One region of the Streptomyces albidicamelliae genome, then DNA from elsewhere that is predicted to be linked to it. Evidence: riboswitches for the same ligand, from Rfam matches in the RefSeq annotation. Region 1 holds a riboswitch; each other region holds the start of a gene.
The links. Region 1 has a riboswitch for cobalamin ahead of N8I86_RS32105 (CbtB domain-containing protein). Riboswitches for the same ligand answer to the same signal wherever they lie in the genome.
Positions count from the first base shown of each region.

Region 2: it holds a riboswitch for cobalamin, as region 1 does, so the genes downstream of both, N8I86_RS10310 (cobalamin biosynthesis protein) here and N8I86_RS32105 (CbtB domain-containing protein) in region 1, are expected to answer to the same signal.
Region 3: it holds a riboswitch for cobalamin, as region 1 does, so the genes downstream of both, N8I86_RS36160 (Nickel transporter NicT) here and N8I86_RS32105 (CbtB domain-containing protein) in region 1, are expected to answer to the same signal.
Region 4: it holds a riboswitch for cobalamin, as region 1 does, so the genes downstream of both, N8I86_RS25215 (ribonucleoside-diphosphate reductase subunit alpha) here and N8I86_RS32105 (CbtB domain-containing protein) in region 1, are expected to answer to the same signal.

Region 1 is NZ_CP106795.1:7,090,674-7,094,832, forward strand. It holds gene N8I86_RS32095 (glycoside hydrolase family 65 protein) at 1-1,276, shown strand, start outside; gene N8I86_RS32100 (hypothetical protein) at 1,362-1,841, shown strand; cobalamin riboswitch at 1,947-2,090, shown strand; gene N8I86_RS32105 (CbtB domain-containing protein) at 2,127-2,348, shown strand; gene N8I86_RS32110 (CbtA family protein) at 2,369-3,121, shown strand; gene N8I86_RS32115 (histidine phosphatase family protein) at 3,164-3,754, opposite strand; gene N8I86_RS32120 (catalase) at 4,071-4,159, shown strand, end outside.
Region 2 is NZ_CP106795.1:2,209,310-2,213,468, reverse strand. It holds gene N8I86_RS10315 (cobyric acid synthase) at 1-1,244, opposite strand, end outside; gene N8I86_RS10310 (cobalamin biosynthesis protein) at 1,241-2,185, opposite strand; cobalamin riboswitch at 2,288-2,428, opposite strand; gene N8I86_RS10305 (hypothetical protein) at 2,573-2,800, opposite strand; gene N8I86_RS10300 (inorganic phosphate transporter) at 2,835-4,106, opposite strand.
Region 3 is NZ_CP106795.1:7,999,381-8,003,539, forward strand. It holds gene N8I86_RS36150 (RNA polymerase sigma factor) at 1-828, shown strand, start outside; gene N8I86_RS36155 (ArsR/SmtB family transcription factor) at 907-1,302, opposite strand; cobalamin riboswitch at 1,382-1,569, shown strand; gene N8I86_RS36160 (Nickel transporter NicT) at 1,597-2,706, shown strand; gene N8I86_RS36165 (hypothetical protein) at 2,850-3,080, shown strand; gene N8I86_RS36170 (heavy metal translocating P-type ATPase) at 3,080-4,159, shown strand, end outside.
Region 4 is NZ_CP106795.1:5,489,676-5,493,834, reverse strand. It holds gene mctP (monocarboxylate uptake permease MctP) at 1-1,265, shown strand, start outside; cobalamin riboswitch at 1,443-1,570, shown strand; gene N8I86_RS25215 (ribonucleoside-diphosphate reductase subunit alpha) at 1,695-4,064, shown strand; gene N8I86_RS25210 (ribonucleotide-diphosphate reductase subunit beta) at 4,064-4,159, shown strand, end outside.

The sequences.
Region 1 (4,159 bases):
GCTGCGCTACCGCCACCGCCGGCTGGACGCCGCCTGCCACGCCGCCCACGAACTCGGCCGGCGCGGCGCGCGGTATCCCTGGCAGAGCGGCAGCGACGGCCGCGAGGAGACCCAGCAGCTCCACCTCAACCCGCGCTCCGGCCGCTGGCTGCCCGACCACTCCCGGCTCCAGCACCACGTGGGCTCGGCCGTCGCGTACAACGTGTGGCAGTACTGGGAGGCGACCGGCGACCTCGACTTCCTGCACGGCGAGGGCGCCGAGATGCTGCTCCAGATCGCCCGTTTCTGGGCGGACTCCGCCGGCTACGACCCCCACCTCGGCCGGTACCGCATCCGTGGCGTGGTCGGCCCCGACGAGTACCACGACGCCTATCCCGGCGCGAGCCGGCCGGGCCTGGACGACAACGCGTACACCAACGTCACCGCCGCCTGGGTGCTCGACCGCGCGCTGGAGCTGCTGCGCGCCCTGCCCGAGCCACGCCGCCGCGAACTCACCGAGGCCGTCGGCCTGGCCGAGGACGAGCCCGCCCGCTGGGAGGAGGTCTCGCGCACCCTGCACGTCCCCTTCCACGACGGGGTGATCAGCCAGTTCGAGGGGTACGCCGGCCTCGCCGAGCTGGACTGGGACGGCTACCGGAAACGGTACGGCGACATCCGCCGCCTGGACCGGATCCTGGAGGCGGAGGGCGACACCGTCAACCGGTACAAGGCGTCCAAGCAGGCCGACGTGCTGATGCTCGGCTACCTCTTCGCCCCACCCGAACTACGCTCCCTGTTCGACCGGTTGGGCTACCCGCTGGACGAGCGGACCTGGACCGCGACCGTGGACCACTACCTGCACCGCACCAGTCACGGCTCCACCCTCAGCGGCCTGGTCCACGGCTGGATCCTGGCCCGGGCCCGCCGCACCGACGCCTGGGCCTTCGTCCAGGAGGCGCTGCGCGGCGACATCGCCGACCTCCAGGGCGGCACCACCGGGGAGGGCATCCACCTCGGCGCCATGGCCGGCACGCTCGACCTCGTCCAGCGCGGGCTGACCGGCCTGGAGACCCGGGGCGGCGCCCTGCGCCTCGACCCCGTCCCGCTGCCCGAACTCTCCTCCTACGGCTTCGCCATCCGCTACCACGGCCACTGGGGCGTCCACCTGCGCCTGCGCAGCGGCCTGCTGGAGATCGCCGTACCGGCCTCCGGCCGCGGCCCCATCGACCTCCGTCTGCGGGACCTGGCGGTCGGGGTCCGGCCGGGGGAGACGGCCCGGCTCGTGCTTCCGGAGTAGTCCCTCGCCCATGCGTGAAGGAGCCCCGGAACCTGTGGATATCCTCTGCGTATTGTCAGGTCCCTGTAAGGCATGGATCCACCGCATGAGAAGACGAAACCTCTGGGCGACGGCCGTGGCCCCGGCCGTCCTGGTGACGACGGTGCTCACCTGGTGGCTGGTCCGCGATCCCGCCCCGTACGCCCTGAGCGGCGGACCGGCGGTGCACCTCACCGTGCGTCCCGAGAAGTCCCGCTATCCCGAGGCCGGGGAGGTCGCGGACGAGGCCCGGCTGCTCCTCGAGGTGTACGTCCAGCGCCTGAGGGCCGGTGACGCCGACGGCCTGGCCGACCTGGGCGCCCCCTGGTACACCGGACGCGACCGGGCCGCGCGCGACCTGGTCGACCGCTACCGCGCGCACGCCGGCGGAGCGGCCGAGGCGATCGTGCGGGATCCGGCCGTACCGGACCTGGCCGGTGTGGAACTCCGCTTCGGCGACGGCCGGCGGCAGACCCTGGGGATCAGCCGCGACCACGACGACGTGTGGTGGCTGCAACTGGGAGACGGCGACCCCGTGGCGCCATAGGCGCGCCGGACGGAACGGCCGCCCCACGGCTTCCCCCTGAGACCCGGAACTGACGTACCGTCACGAGAGGAAGATCACGACTGTGGACGCGGTCTTGGCCGCGCACGCGTCTCGCGGTACGGTCTGTCCGATATCGACGACGGCGAGACGGAAGCCGGTGGGAATCCGGCACGGTCGCGCCACTGTATGCGGGACACCCCTCGGGGTGGTCCGCCGAGTCAGACCCGTGGCCGTCGTCCTGTGCACCACCGAGATGGGACGCGAACTCCCAGAGGAGGTCCTGCCATGGCGCAGACCGTCGCTCAGCCGACAGCCACCACCCCCGCCGTTCCCGCCACGCTGCCGCTGAAGGCGATAGCACCCTGGGCGGTCTTCTTCGGCGTCCTGATGCTCGTCCTGCTCTACTTCGTCGGCGCCGAACAGGGCGCCACCTCCGTGTTCAACGGCACCGACGTCCACGAGTGGGTGCACGACGCCCGCCACCTGCTCGGCTTCCCCTGCCACTGACGCGAGGGACTCCGCGCACCATGAACTCCGCAACGGTAAGAAACCTTCTCGTGCGGGGCATGCTCGCCGGCCTCGTGGCCGGCGTGCTCGCCCTCGTCGTGGCCTACCTCCTCGGTGAGCCGAGCGTCGACCAGGCGATCGCCTTCGAGGACGCCCACGCGCACGAGCACGAGATGGAAGTCGTCTCCCGCTCCCTGCAGGCCACCGCCGGCCTCGCCACGGGTGTCCTCGTCTACGGGGTCGCCTTCGGCGGCATCGCCGCGCTCGCGTACTCCTTCGCGCTCGGCCGTGTCGGCCGGTTCAGCCCGCGGGCGACCGCGCTGCTGCTGTCCGGCTGCGCGCTGGTCGCCGTGTACGTCGTACCGTTCCTGAAGTACCCGGCCAACCCGCCGTCCGTCGGTCAGCCCGAGACCATCGGCAAGCGGACCACCCTGTTCTTCCTGATGATGGCCCTCAGCGTGCTCCTCGCGGTGGGCGCCACCATCCTCGGCAAGCGTCTCGCGCCCCGTCTGGGCAACTGGTGGGCGACCGTCGCCGCGATGGCCGCCTTCGTCGTGGTCATCGGGCTCGCCTACGCCTTCCTGCCCGCCGTCAACGAACTGCCCGCGCACTTCCCGGCCCGCCTGCTGTGGCGGTTCCGGCTCTCCACCCTGGCCATCCAGACCGTCCTGTGGGCCTCATTCGGCCTGCTCTTCGGCGAGTTGGCCGAGCGGCAGCTGAACCCCCGGCCGGCGAAGGCGTCTTCGGGGCGGACGGTTCCCGCCCCGCACTGACGGTCCCGGAGGCGGCCTCCTGAGCCACGGCGACCGCCCGGCTCAGGGGGCGGCGGCCGCGTCCTGTCCGGTCAGCGGCCGGCCGAGCCGCAGATTCCACCGTCCGGCCCGGCCGCTCAGTTCCGTCGCCGTCAACGGCGGCACGTCCAGCCGCCAGAAGGCGTCCGCGGGCAGACCGAGGACGTGCACGACCGCGGCCCGTACGACCTCCGGCTCGACCACGGCGAGGGTGCGGCCGTCCGTCCCCTGTACGGCGTCCAGCCACCGCCCGACCCGTTCGCACATCTCCCGTACCGACTCGCCACCGTGGGGCGCGGATCCGGCGTCGGTGAGCCAGCGGCCCACGGCCTCCGGTTCGGCGGCCCCCACCTCCTCCAGGGTGCGGCCCCGCCAGCGGCCCGCGTCCAGACCCGCCGGCGCGGAGTCCCGCGCACCGACGAGGCCCAGCGCCCCGGCCGTCTCCCGGCAGCGCACGCTGGGCGAGGTCAGCACCCGGCCGGGAGCGCGCAGGCACCCGGCGGCGGAGCGGGCGCCGGCCGCCCCGGCCTCGTCGAGCGAGTCGCCGTCGTCGAAGCGGGCCCTGCGCATCGACGGGCTCGTCGCGGGCGAGACGAGGGTGACGCGGCTGGTCACGTGCCTGTTCCTCCTGCTGCTTCACCGGGTGCGCGGGCCGGCACCGGGTACCGGGAGTGGCCCGGCGGTCCGCCGCGAACCTAACACCCGCCCCGAGAAGGCGGGCGCCCCGTCCCGCACCCCGCACTACATCCCGACGAGGGTGTTTAGTCCGCTCTCCGTGGGTCACGCGATCCGGGGAACCAGGTGCCGGCCGGGACCGCTCCCGCGCGTGCGCGGGAAGGACAGCGCAGGGAGGCGAGTGCCGCCCCGCTGGTGGGAGACCGGCGCCCAGGAGCCGCCGCGCCGCCGCCGGCGCACGACGAAAGGCAGCCTCATGACGGAGATCCGCCCCGCCACCACCTCCGATTCGGGCGCACCCGTGGAGAGTGACGAACACTCGCTCACCGTCGGCCCCGGAGGGCC
Region 2 (4,159 bases), 4.9 Mb from region 1:
CGGCAGCCGTCCAGGAAGGGCTCGCCCCCGCCGACGGTGGCCACCCCGTGGTGGATCTCGTATCCCTCGACCGGTTCGCCGAGGGCCTCGCCGACCGGCCGGGTCAGCGTCTTCTCGCGGGCGAACCGCACCCGCACGGGCAGCAGTCCGAGCCCGGCGACCTCCCCGGCGCGCGACTCGACCTCGTCCTCGATGTGCTCACCGAGGATCTGGAAGCCACCGCAGATGCCGAGGACCGGACGTCCCTCGGCCGCCCTCCTGGCGAGGGCCCGCGCGAGCCCGCGCTCCCGCAGCCACTGGAGCGCCCGTACGGTCCCGCGCGTGCCCGGGACCACCACGAGGTCGGCGTCCGCCAGCTCCTCCGGGCGGTCCACGAACCGCACCACGACACCCGGTTCGGCGGCGAGCGCGTCCACGTCGGTGAAGTTGGACATCAGCGGGATCGCGCACACGGCGACCCGCAGCACGTCCTCACCGACCGGGGGCGCGACGGCGGACTCCCGGACCGTGCCGCGCAGCGACACGCGCAGTCCGTCCTCCTCGTCGATGCCGAGGCCGTGCCGGAACGGCAGGACGCCGTAGGTGTGCCGCCCGGTCAGGCCGTGCAGCATGTCCAACCCCGGCTCCAGCAGGCTGACATCGCCCCGGAACTTGTTCACCAGGAACCCGGCGACCAGCTGCTGGTCCTCGGGGGAGAGCAGGGCGACCGTGCCGAAGAAGGAGGCGAAGACGCCCCCGCGGTCGATGTCCCCCACCACCAGCACCGGCAGCCCGGCGCCCCGCGCGACGCCCATGTTGACGATGTCGGTCCGCCGCAGGTTGATCTCGGCCGGGCTTCCCGCCCCCTCACAGATCACCGCGTCATACGTGCCCCGCAACTCGGCCAGGCAGTCCAGCACCGTGCCCAGCAGCCGCTGCTGGCGCCCGCCGTGGTACCCGCGCGCGCTCATCTCGCCCACCGGCCGGCCCAGCAGCACCACCTGGCTGCTCTGCTCGCCGCCCGGCTTCAGCAGCACCGGGTTCATCTGCGCGGTCGGCTCGATCCGGCACGCCTGCGCCTGCATGGCCTGCGCCCGCCCGATCTCCGCACCCTCCCGGGTCACGAAGGAGTTGAGGGACATGTTCTGCGCCTTGAACGGCGCGACCTTCACCCCCTGGCGCACCAGCCACCGGCAGATCCCGGCCGTCACGACGCTCTTGCCGGCGTCGGAGGTGGTGCCGGCGACGAGGAGACCCCCGTTCACTTCCCACGTCCCTTCACGAGTCGGCGCGCGGCGACGGTGACGCCGAGCGCGAGCAGGCCGACGCGGCGGGAGAGCCGTACGGCCCGGTCGATGTCGGTGGCCCGGACGGCGCGCCCGGTCCGGCCGTTGAGCACCGGGCGGTGCTCGACCCGGCCGCCGTAGGACAGCGTCCCGCCCAGGCGGACTCCGAGGGCGCCCGCGAACGAGGCCTCCACGGGCCCGGCGTTGGGGCTCGGGTGCCGGTGCGCGTCGGCCTTCCAGGCACGCAGGGCACCGCGCGGATCGGGGCCGGCCGCGGCGGCGAGTACGGCGGTCAGCCGGGCCCCGGGCCAGCCGGCGAGGTCGTCCAGGCGGGCGGAGGCCCAGCCGTAGCGCCGGAACCGGGGCGACCGGTGACCCACCATCGCGTCCAGGGTGTTGACCGCCCGGAAGCCGAGCAGCCCCGGCACTCCGGCGACGGCACCCCACACCAGGGCGCCCACCACGGCGTCGGACGTGTTCTCGGCGACCGACTCGACCACGGCCCGGGCGATCCCGTCGGCGTCCAGCGCCTGCGGGTCCCGGCCGCACAGATGAGGCAGCCGCGCGCGGGCCGCGTCGACGTCCCCGGTCTCCAGGGCGTGCCCGATGGCCCGGGCCTCCCGGGCGAGCGAAGTCCCGCCGACGACCGACCAGGTGGCGGCGGCGGTCAGCGCGGCCGCGGCGGCGGGGGAGGGGCGTACGGCGCGTGTGGCCAGCGCGCCCAGGGCCACGGCGCCACCGGCGCACACGGCGGTGTGCAGCGTCCCCCAGCCGCGGTGGTCGTGCCACAGCGCGCTCTCCACGGCCCCGGCCGCCCGTCCGAACGCGGCGACGGGATGCCCGCGGCGGGGATCGCCGAGGAGCAGGTCACCGAGAAGGCCGGCGGCGGCGCCGTACGCGTAGGAGCGATCGGCACCCATCGGCTCAGCCGGCCGTGGGCACAGGGGCGGGCCTGGTACTGGTCCTCGATCGGCAGCCGAGCATGGCGATACGTGTCCTCACTCAGGGTGTCCGCGCCCTGGTTCGACTGATCCGGCGGTGAGAGTTCCTGGCTCCCGGGGGTTCTTCCCCGGTCACAGTGGCGGGACCGCGCCGGATTCGCACCGGCTTCCTCTCTTGCCGCCGTACATGGCCTGGGCAGTCCACCACGCGCCCGGAAGGGCCGTCAACTTGCCTTTGACCTGCGTGGGGAGAGTGTGCCGATCCCCACATCGTGGGGCGGGCGAGCATGCCGGAGGCTCCCCTCCCGGGCGGGGAGGGGAGCCTCTGCGGTGCTCGTTCGCGTCCGCCGTGCGGCGGACGCCGGGTCAGGCCTTGGCGACGATGAGATACATGCCGTACGCCACCGCGGCCGCGCAGGCGGCGAAGCAGACGTACGCGCCGGTGACGGCGAGGGCGGCGGAGTCGCCCTGGGCCGCGGCCTGTTCGCGCCGGGCCAGGCCCTTGATACCGAGGGTGAACAGGGCCACCAGGCCCACCGTGACCACGAGGCTGACGCCGAAGACGGAGCCGAGGGCCGCCCAGTCGATCTTCATGGGGATGCTTCCTTCAGTAACCGGGGTGCCGGGGTCAGACGGTGGCGGCCGGCGGCGTAGCCGGGGCGGCGGAGGCGGGGTCGGCGACCCGGCCCGGGCCGGTGGACTGGTGCGGGAAGGCGACGGCCGGGTCCTCGGCGACCGTGCCGGCGGGCGGCGGGATCACGGCGGCGATGGCGGTGGTCACCACGCCGGCCGGCTCCTCGGTCTCGGCGACGACGTTGGTGTGGTCGACGACCTCGCGGCGGGAGAGCTTCCAGATCGCGGCGCTGGCGGAGACCAGGAAGACCGCGACGACGGCGGTGCCCCAGTCACCCAGGTCAGTGACGGACTCGGCGCCCGCGCCGACCAGCGCGGCGGCCGGCAGGGTCAGCGCCCAGGCGACGAACATCCGGGTCGCGGTGGACCAGCGGACCACACCGCCCTTGCGGCCCAGACCCGCGCCCATCACCGAGCCGGAGACGACGTGGGTGGTGGAGAGGGAGAAACCGAGGTGCGAGGAGGCCAGGATGGCGGTCGCGGCGCTGGTCTGGGCGGCGAAGCCCTGGCGCGGCTCCAGGTCGGTCAGGCCCTTGCCCATGGTGCGGATGATGCGCCAGCCGCCGATGTAGGTGCCGAGCGCGATGGCCAGACCCGCGGAGAGGATGACCCAGGTGGGAGGGTTGGAGCCGGGGGAGATGGCACCGCCCGCGATCAGCGCGAGGGTGATGATGCCCATCGTCTTCTGGGCGTCGTTGGTGCCGTGGGCGAGGGAGACCAGGCCGGCGGAGGCGATCTGGCCGGCGCGGTAGCCCTTGCGCGTGGCCTCGGCCTCGGCCTTGCCGCCGATGCCGTACGAGAAGCGGGTGGCCAGCATGGCCGCGAGGCCCGCCACGATCGGCGCGGCGACCGCGGGCAGCAGCACCTTGGTCACCAGGACCTCGCCGTGGACCGCGCCGAAGCCGGCCGAGGCGACGGTGGCGCCGATCAGGCCGCCCATCAGGGCGTGCGAGGAACTGGACGGCAGGCCCACCAGCCAGGTCAGCAGATTCCAGAGGATCGCGCCGACCAGGGCGGCGAAGATGACCTCGGGACGGATGCCGGTCTCGTCGACGAGACCCTTGGAGATCGTGTTGGCGACCTCCACGGAGAGGAATGCGCCCACAAGGTTGAGGGCGGCGGACATGGTCACCGCGATCTTGGGCTTCAGGGCGCCTGTCGAGATGGTGGTGGCCATCGCGTTCGCGGTGTCGTGGAAACCGTTCGTGAAATCGAACGCGAGAGCGGTTACCACCACTATCGCGAGGATCAGCGAGAAGCTTTCCATTTACCCAGGCAATCGTTCGAGGTCGTTGGCTGGTCGACCGTAGGCAACCTGGG
Region 3 (4,159 bases), 910 kb from region 1:
ACGCCGTCGTCGGCGGTGGCACTGACGCTGCGCGCGGTGGGCGGGCTGACCACCCGGCAGATCGCCCGGGCGTACCTGGTGCCCGAGGCGACCATGGCCCAGCGCATCAGCCGGGCCAAGCGCACCGTCTCGGGCGTGCGGCTGGACCGGCCGGGCGACGTCGCCACCGTGCTGCGCGTGCTGTACCTGATCTTCAACGAGGGGTACGGCGGTGATGTGGACCTCGCCGCGGAGGCGATCCGGCTCACCCGGCAGCTCGCGGCCGGGATCGACCACCCGGAGGTGGCGGGGCTGCTCGCGCTGATGCTGCTGCACCATGCCCGGCGGCCCGCCCGGACCCGGCCGGACGGCAGCCTGGTGCCGCTCGCCGAACAGGACCGCGGCCGCTGGGACACGAAGGCGATCGCCGAGGGCATCACCATCCTGCAGGCGGCCCTGTCGAGGGACCGGCTGGGCGAGTTCCAGGCCCAGGCCGCCGTCGCCGCCCTGCACGCGGACGCGCAGCGTGCGCAGGACACGGACTGGGTGCAGATCGTCGAGTGGTACGACGAGTTGGTACGGCTCACGGACAGCCCCGTCGTCCGGCTCAACCGTGCCGTCGCCGTCGGCGAGGCGGACGGCCCGCGGGCCGGGCTCGCCGCGCTGGCGGAGCTGGACGCCTCGCTGCCCCGCCACTCGGCCGTGTCGGCGTACCTGCACGAGCGCGACGGGGACGTGGTGACGGCGGCACGCCTGTACGCCGAAGCGGCTCACAAGGCTCCCAACCTGGCGGAACGCGACCACCTGACGCGGCAGGCCGCCCGGCTCAACGCCCGCATCCGCGACTGAGGGCTCCGGCCGGCACAGGCACCGGCCGGGATCCCGACGACCGCGCCGCGTCACCGGTGCGCAGCCGCGTACGACGCCCTACTCCTCGGACCGGTGGGGCCGTACGCGGCCGTCGCCGGTGCCGGCCGACTTGCAGTGCTCCAGCAGCGCGGCCACCGGGCCGTCGACGAGGTGGTAGCGCACGATCCGGCCGTCCTTGCGGCCCTCGACCACTCCCGCGGCCCGCAGCAGGCGCAGTGCCTGCGAGACGGTCGTGTCGCGCATGCCGGTGGCCACGGCGAGGTCGGAGACGGCGATGGGACCGGCCTCGTGGACGGCGAGCAGCAGGGACAGCCGACCGGGATCGGAGAGCAGGGAGAAGCGGTCGGCCCAGGTGCGCACCCGCTCGGGCTCGCCGACGGCGGCGATGGCGTCACAGACCCGGTGGCCGTCGATGGTGCGCCGCCCGGAACGGTCCGCGGGGACGAGATGCATGCCGCCATCATCGCAGCCCCGGGCGTTCGCCTCCATACCTGAGCAGTTGTGCAATCTTGCAGCTGACGACCCCGGCCTTCTAGGGTGGACGGGCCGTGGTGTTCGGGAAGACCGGTGACAGCCCTCAGGGGCTCAGGCCGGAGCGGCCCTCGCCACTGTGATCGGGGAGTTCCCGCCCCACGTATGCCACTGGCCGCACGGCCGGGAAGGCAGGGGCGGGCGCGTCGACCCGTCAGCCAGGAGACCGGCCACGGCATCACGAAGCTGATCCACGAGGTGCTGGAGCGTGACCGCATGACCGTGTCCCAAGGCGTGCCCGAAACCGACGCCGAACCGTCCTTCCGCTGGCGTCGCGAGGACACCGTCCGCACCGCGGGACTCCTGGCCGTGATCGTGGCACTGCACGTCGTCGCCTTCGGGATCCTCTTCCTGCTGGTGATACCCCGTCACTATGAGGTCGGCACCAAGGCGTTCGGGGTCGGGCTGGGCGTCACCGCGTACACGCTCGGCATGCGGCACGCCTTCGACGCCGACCACATCGCCGCGATCGACAACACCACCCGCAAGCTGATGGCCGACGGCAAACGGCCCGTCTCCGTGGGCTTCTGGTTCGCCCTCGGGCACTCCAGCGTCGTGGTCGCGATGGCCGCCCTGGTCGCCGGCGGTGCGAAGCTCGCCGGCACCCTGATGAACGACGGCTCCCGCACCCACCAGGTCCTGGGCACCGTGGGCACCACGGTCTCGGGGTCCTTCCTGTACCTCATCGCCGCCCTCAACCTCGTGGCGCTGTTCGGCATCCTCCGGGTCTTCCGGGCCATGCGCGCCGGCCAGTACGACGAGGCCGAACTGCAGGCGCACCTCGACTCACGCGGGTTCATGAACCGCGTCCTGGGACGGCTCACCAGGTCCATCCGCCGCCCGGGCCAGATGTTCCCCCTCGGCTTCCTCTTCGGGATCGGCTTCGACACCACGACCGAGGTCCTGCTCCTCGCCCTGGCCGGCAACGGCGCGGCCGCCGGGCTGCCCTGGTACGCGGTGCTGTGCCTGCCCCTGCTGTTCGCCGCGGGCATGAGCCTGTTCGACACCCTCGACGGCACGTTCATGAACTTCGCCTACCAGTGGGCGTTCTCCAACCCCGTCCGCAAGGTGTTCTACAACCTCACGATCACCGGCCTGTCCATCGCCGTCGCGTTCTTCGTCGGCACCATCGAGCTGGTCGGCGTCCTGCACGACAAGCTCGGCCTGAGTGACGGCGTCACCGGCTGGATAGCGGGACTGAACCTGGACAGCGTCGGCTACGTCATCGTCGGTCTGTTCGTGGTGGTCTGGGCGGTGGCCATCGCCTACTGGCGCCTGGCCAGGATCGAGGAACGCTGGAACACCCGCTCCGCGGACACCGGCTGACGTCGAGCCCCGCACGCGTACGCCATGTGGCCTACGCCATCGTCCCGTGCGGGAACTCGGCCACCGATCCGTCCGACTGCTGGAGCGGTACGGCTGCGACCTGCTGCGCCGTACGACGGTTCGAGCGACCAGGAAGGTCGAGCATGGCCGAGTCCCGACACCCCTCCCGCCGCGCGGCCGGGGTTCCCCGCACGCTCCTGCCCCCGCCCAAGCTTTGCGGCTTCCTGTTGCTGCTGGTGCTGGTCTTCTCGGTGTCGTACGCCGTGGGATCGGCCACCGGGCCGGTGGCGCCCGGGATGCGCGGCTCCGGAGGCGGCGGAAGCAGCGGGGGCGGCACGGGTGACATGCCCGGCATGCACGGCGGCGGTGAGTGATGGGGGCCGAGATCCCGGCGCCGCTGGTGGTCACGGATCTGACGGTCAGCGGCATGACGTGTGCCGCGTGCGTCCGCCGGGTGGAGAAGAAGCTGACCGGACTCGACGGGGTCACGGCCACCGTCAACCTCGCCACCGGACGCGCCCGGGTCAGCCATCCGGCGGACGTCCCCGCGGAGGACCTCGTCACGGCGGTCGGACAGGCGGGGTACGAGGCCGCGCTGCCCGAGGCCGCCGTACCGGACGGGCGCGAAGGGACCGACGGCCGCGAGAGGGACGCCGAGGCCGCCGCGCGGCGGGAGCGCGAGCGGCTCGTGGTCACCGCGCTGCTCGCCGTTCCCGTCCTGGTCCTGTCGATGGCGCCCTCCCTGCAGTTCCGGAACTGGCAGTGGCTGTGCTTCGTGCTGGCGGCCCCGGTCGCGGTGTGGAGCGCCTGGCCGTTCCACGTACGGGCCGTGCGCGGACTGCGCCACTCGGCGGCCACCATGGACACCCTCGTGTCGCTGGGTGTGGTGGCGTCCTTCTCCTGGTCGGCGTACGCGCTGTTCCTCGGGGGAGCGGGCGACCCGGGGATGCGGATGCCGTTCAGTCTGCTGCCGTCCGCGTCGGAAGGCCCCGCGCACGTGTACCTCGAAGCCGCGGTCGGCGTCCCGCTGTTCGTGCTCGCCGGACGGTTCCTGGAGGCACGGGCGGGACGAGGGACCGGAGCCGCCCTGCGGTCGCTGGCGGAGCTGGCCGCCAAGGAGGTGTCCGTACGGGACGGGCACGGCGAGCGTTCCGTGCCCCTCGAACAGCTGCGGGTGGGGCAGGTCTTCGCCGTGCGCCCCGGTGAGCGGGTCGCCACCGACGGCCTGGTGGTGGAGGGCAGTTCCGCCCTGGATCTGTCCCTGGTCACCGGCGAGAGCGAGCCGGTCGAGGTGGGGCCAGGATCGGCCCTGGTCGGCGGTGCGGTCAACGCCGGTGGTCTGCTCCTGGTGCGAGCCACCGCCGTCGGGAGCGACACCCGACTGGCCCGGATCACCCGGCTGGTGACCGACGCCCAGGCGGGCAAGGCGCGGGCGCAACGACTGGCCGACGCG
Region 4 (4,159 bases), 1.6 Mb from region 1:
GGTTCGGCTCGAAGGGCCTGTCGCTGGCGGTGGCGCTCACCGGCATCCTGGCGACGATGCCGTACATCGCGCTGCAGCTCGTGGGCATCCAGGCGGTGCTCGACGTGATGGGCGTCGGCGGCGGCGAGAACACCAACTGGTTCGTGAAGGACCTCCCGCTGCTCATCGCCTTCGGTGTGCTCGCGGCCTACACGTACTCCTCCGGCCTGCGCGCGCCCGCGCTGATCGCGTTCGTCAAGGACGCGCTGATCTACATCGTCATCGCGGTGGCGATCATCTACATCCCGATCAAGCTGGGCGGCTTCGACGACGTCTTCGCCAAGGCGGGCGACGCGTTCAGCCAGGTCAACCCGGCCACCGGCAAACCGCGCGGCGCCCTCGTCCCGCCCGAGGCGGGCCAGTGGACCTACGCCACGCTGGCGCTCGGCTCGGCCCTCGCGCTGTTCATGTACCCGCACTCGATCACCGCGACCCTGTCGTCCAGGAGCCGTGAGGTGATCCGCCGGAACACCACCATCCTGCCGCTGTACTCGCTCATGCTGGGCCTGCTGGCGCTGCTGGGCTTCATGGCGATCGCGGCCGGGGTGAAGGTGACCAACGGGCAGCTGGCGATCCCGCAGCTGTTCGAGGACATGTTCCCGGACTGGTTCGCGGGCGTGGCCTTCGCGGCGATCGGCATCGGCGCGCTCGTGCCGGCGGCCATCATGTCCATCGCGGCGGCCAACCTCTTCACCCGCAACATCTACAAGGACTTCATCAAGCCGGACGCCACGCCCAGGCAGGAGGCCCAGGTCTCCAAGATCGTGTCGCTGCTGGTGAAGGTGGGCGCGCTGGTCTTCGTCCTCACCATGGACAAGACGGTCGCCATCAACTTCCAGCTGCTGGGCGGCATCTGGATCCTGCAGACCTTCCCGGCCCTGGTGGGCGGCCTGTTCACCCGCTGGTTCCACCGCTGGGCGCTGCTGGCCGGCTGGGCGGTCGGCATGGTGTACGGCACGGTCGCCGCGTACGGGGTCGCCTCGCCGACGCAGAAGCACTTCGGCGGCTCCGCGAAGGAGATCCCGGGTATCGGCGAGATCGGGTACATCGGCCTCACCGCGTTCGTCCTGAACGTCGTCGTCACCGTGGTCCTGACCTTCGTCCTGAAGGCCGTGAAGGCCCCCGAGGGCCTCGACCAGACCCGGCCGGAGGACTACACCGCGGACGCGGGCGACCCGGGCGTCCAGGTGGAGCTGCCGCCGGCGACGGCGGGCACCGGTCACTGAGCCGCAGCCGCGCGACGGGCCGCCGGAGGAGATCCGGCGGCCCGTCGCCGTTTCCGCCCGGCGCACCGCAGCCGCCCGGGCCGGAGGCCGGCGACATCACTCTTCTCACCTACCAGTTGACGCTCTGAAACCGACGGCGACACAACATCTGGGGGTGGCGTGCCGGGCGAGCACAAGATGTATGCTCGTGCTCGCTGTCGCCGCAGGGGAATCCGGTGCGAATCCGGAACTGTCCCGCAACGGTGTACTTGCGTGTCTCCGCACGCCTGTTCAGTCCGAGGACCTGCCGCCAGCGCGCCCGGCCGTCCGGTCCGGGTGCTCACAGACGTCCGGGCCTCGCGGAGTGGGCCGGTGGACGCGACGCCGTGCGCGCTCGTGGCTGCCCCCTGCCCTCCGCCAGGCCCTGTGCCGAGCGAGGGAGAGCCCCACGTGACCATCGCGCCAGCCGACCCGGCTTCAGTCAGCGAGCTGAAGACCGACGGTCCCGGTGCCGCGCTGCTGCGGACCCTGACCGAGCTGACCGCCGACCTCCCCGACGCCGACCCCGGCCGGGTCGCCGCCGCCGCGCTGCGCGGCCGGTCCGCTCGGGCCGACGAGGCGGAGTTGCGCGAGCTGGCCACGGAGGCGGCCGCCGGCCTGATCTCCGAGGACCCCGCCTACTCCCGGCTGGCCGCCCGTCTGCTGACCCTCGCCATCCGCGAGGAGGCCGCCTCGCAGGGCGTCACCTCGTTCACCGAGTCCGTGGCCGTGGGGCACCGCGAGGGGCTCATCGCGGACCGGACCGCCGAGTTCGTCCGAGTGCACGCCGAGCGGCTGGACGCGCTGGTCGACCGGGCCGCCGACGACCGCTTCGGCTACTTCGGCCTGCGCACCCTGCACAGCCGCTACCTGCTGCGGCACCCCTTCACCCGCAAGGTCGTCGAGACGCCCCAGCACTTCATGCTGCGGGTCGCCGCCGGCCTGGCCGAGGACGACACCGTCCGCTCGGTGGACGAGGTCGCGGCGCTCTACGGGCTCATGAGCCGCCTCGACTACCTGCCGTCCTCCCCCACCCTGTTCAACTCCGGTACGCGGCACCCGCAGATGTCGTCCTGCTACCTGCTGGACTCCCCGCTGGACGAGCTGGACTCCATCTACGACCGGTACCACCAGGTCGCGCGGCTCTCCAAGCACGCGGGCGGCATCGGTCTGTCGTACTCCCGGATCCGCAGCCGCGGTTCGCTGATCCGCGGCACCAACGGGCACTCCAACGGCATCGTCCCGTTCCTGAAGACCCTGGACGCCTCGGTGGCCGCGGTGAACCAGGGCGGCCGGCGCAAGGGCGCGGCCGCGGTGTACCTGGAGACCTGGCACTCCGACATCGAGGAGTTCCTGGAGCTGCGGGACAACACCGGTGAGGACGCCCGCCGTACGCACAACCTGAACCTGGCGCACTGGATCCCGGACGAGTTCATGCGCCGCGTCAACGCCGACGAGCAGTGGTCGCTGTTCTCCCCGGCGGACGTGCCCGATCTGGTGGACCTGTGGGGCGCGGAGTTCGACGCCGCGTACCGCGCGGCCGAGGCCGCCGGGCTGGCCCGGAAGACCATCCCGGCCCGTGACCTGTACGGCCGCATGATGCGCACGCTGGCGCAGACCGGCAACGGCTGGATGACCTTCAAGGACGCGGCCAACCGCACCGCCAACCAGACGGCCGAGCCGGGCCACGTCGTCCACTCCTCCAACCTCTGCACGGAGATCCTGGAGGTCACGGACGACGGCGAGACCGCGGTCTGCAACCTGGGCTCGGTCAACCTGGGCGCCTTCGTCGCCGACGGCGGCATCGACTGGGAGCGGCTGGACGAGACGGTCCGCACCGCCGTCACCTTCCTCGACCGCGTCGTGGACATCAACTTCTACCCGACCGAGCAGGCGGGCCGCTCCAACGCCAGGTGGCGGCCGGTGGGCCTCGGCGCGATGGGTCTGCAGGACGTCTTCTTCAAGCTGCGGCTGCCCTTCGACTCGCCCGAGGCGAAGGCCCTGTCGACGCGGATCGCCGAGCGCATCATGCTCGCCGCCTACGAGGCGTCCGCCGACCTCGCCGAGCGCAACGGCCCGCTGCCGGCCTGGGAGAAGACCCGTACCGCCCGCGGTGTGCTGCACCCCGACCACTACGGTGTGGAGCCGGCCTGGCCGGAGCGCTGGGCGGCGCTGCGCGAGCGGATCGCCTCGGTCGGCATGCGCAACTCGCTGCTCCTCGCCATCGCCCCGACCGCCACCATCGCCTCCATCGCGGGCGTCTACGAGTGCATCGAGCCGCAGGTCTCCAACCTGTTCAAGCGCGAGACGCTCTCGGGTGAGTTCCTCCAGGTCAACTCCTACCTGGTACGGGACCTGAAGGACCTCGGGGTGTGGGACGCGCGCACCCGCGAGGCGCTGCGCGAGTCCAACGGCTCGGTGCAGGACTTCGCCTGGATCCCGGCGGACGTCCGGCAGCTGTACCGCACCGCCTGGGAGATCCCGCAGCGCGGCCTCATCGACATGGCCGCGGCGCGTACCCCGTACCTGGACCAGGCGCAGTCCCTGAACCTGTTCCTGGAGACGCCGACCATCGGCAAGCTCTCCTCGATGTACGCGTACGCCTGGAAGTCGGGCCTGAAGACGACGTACTACCTGCGCTCCCGCCCGGCGACGCGGATCGCCCGGGCCGCCCAGGCCCAGGCGCAGCCCCAGGCGTCCATCCCCGTCCAGCAGGCCGCCGACCCCGACGCGGTCGCCTGCTCCCTTGAGAACCCCGAGTCCTGCGAGGCCTGCCAGTGATGTCCACCCGTAACCAGAACCTCCTCGACCCGGGCTTCGAGCTGACCCTGCGTCCCATGCGCTACCCGGACTTCTACGAGCGCTACCGGGACGCC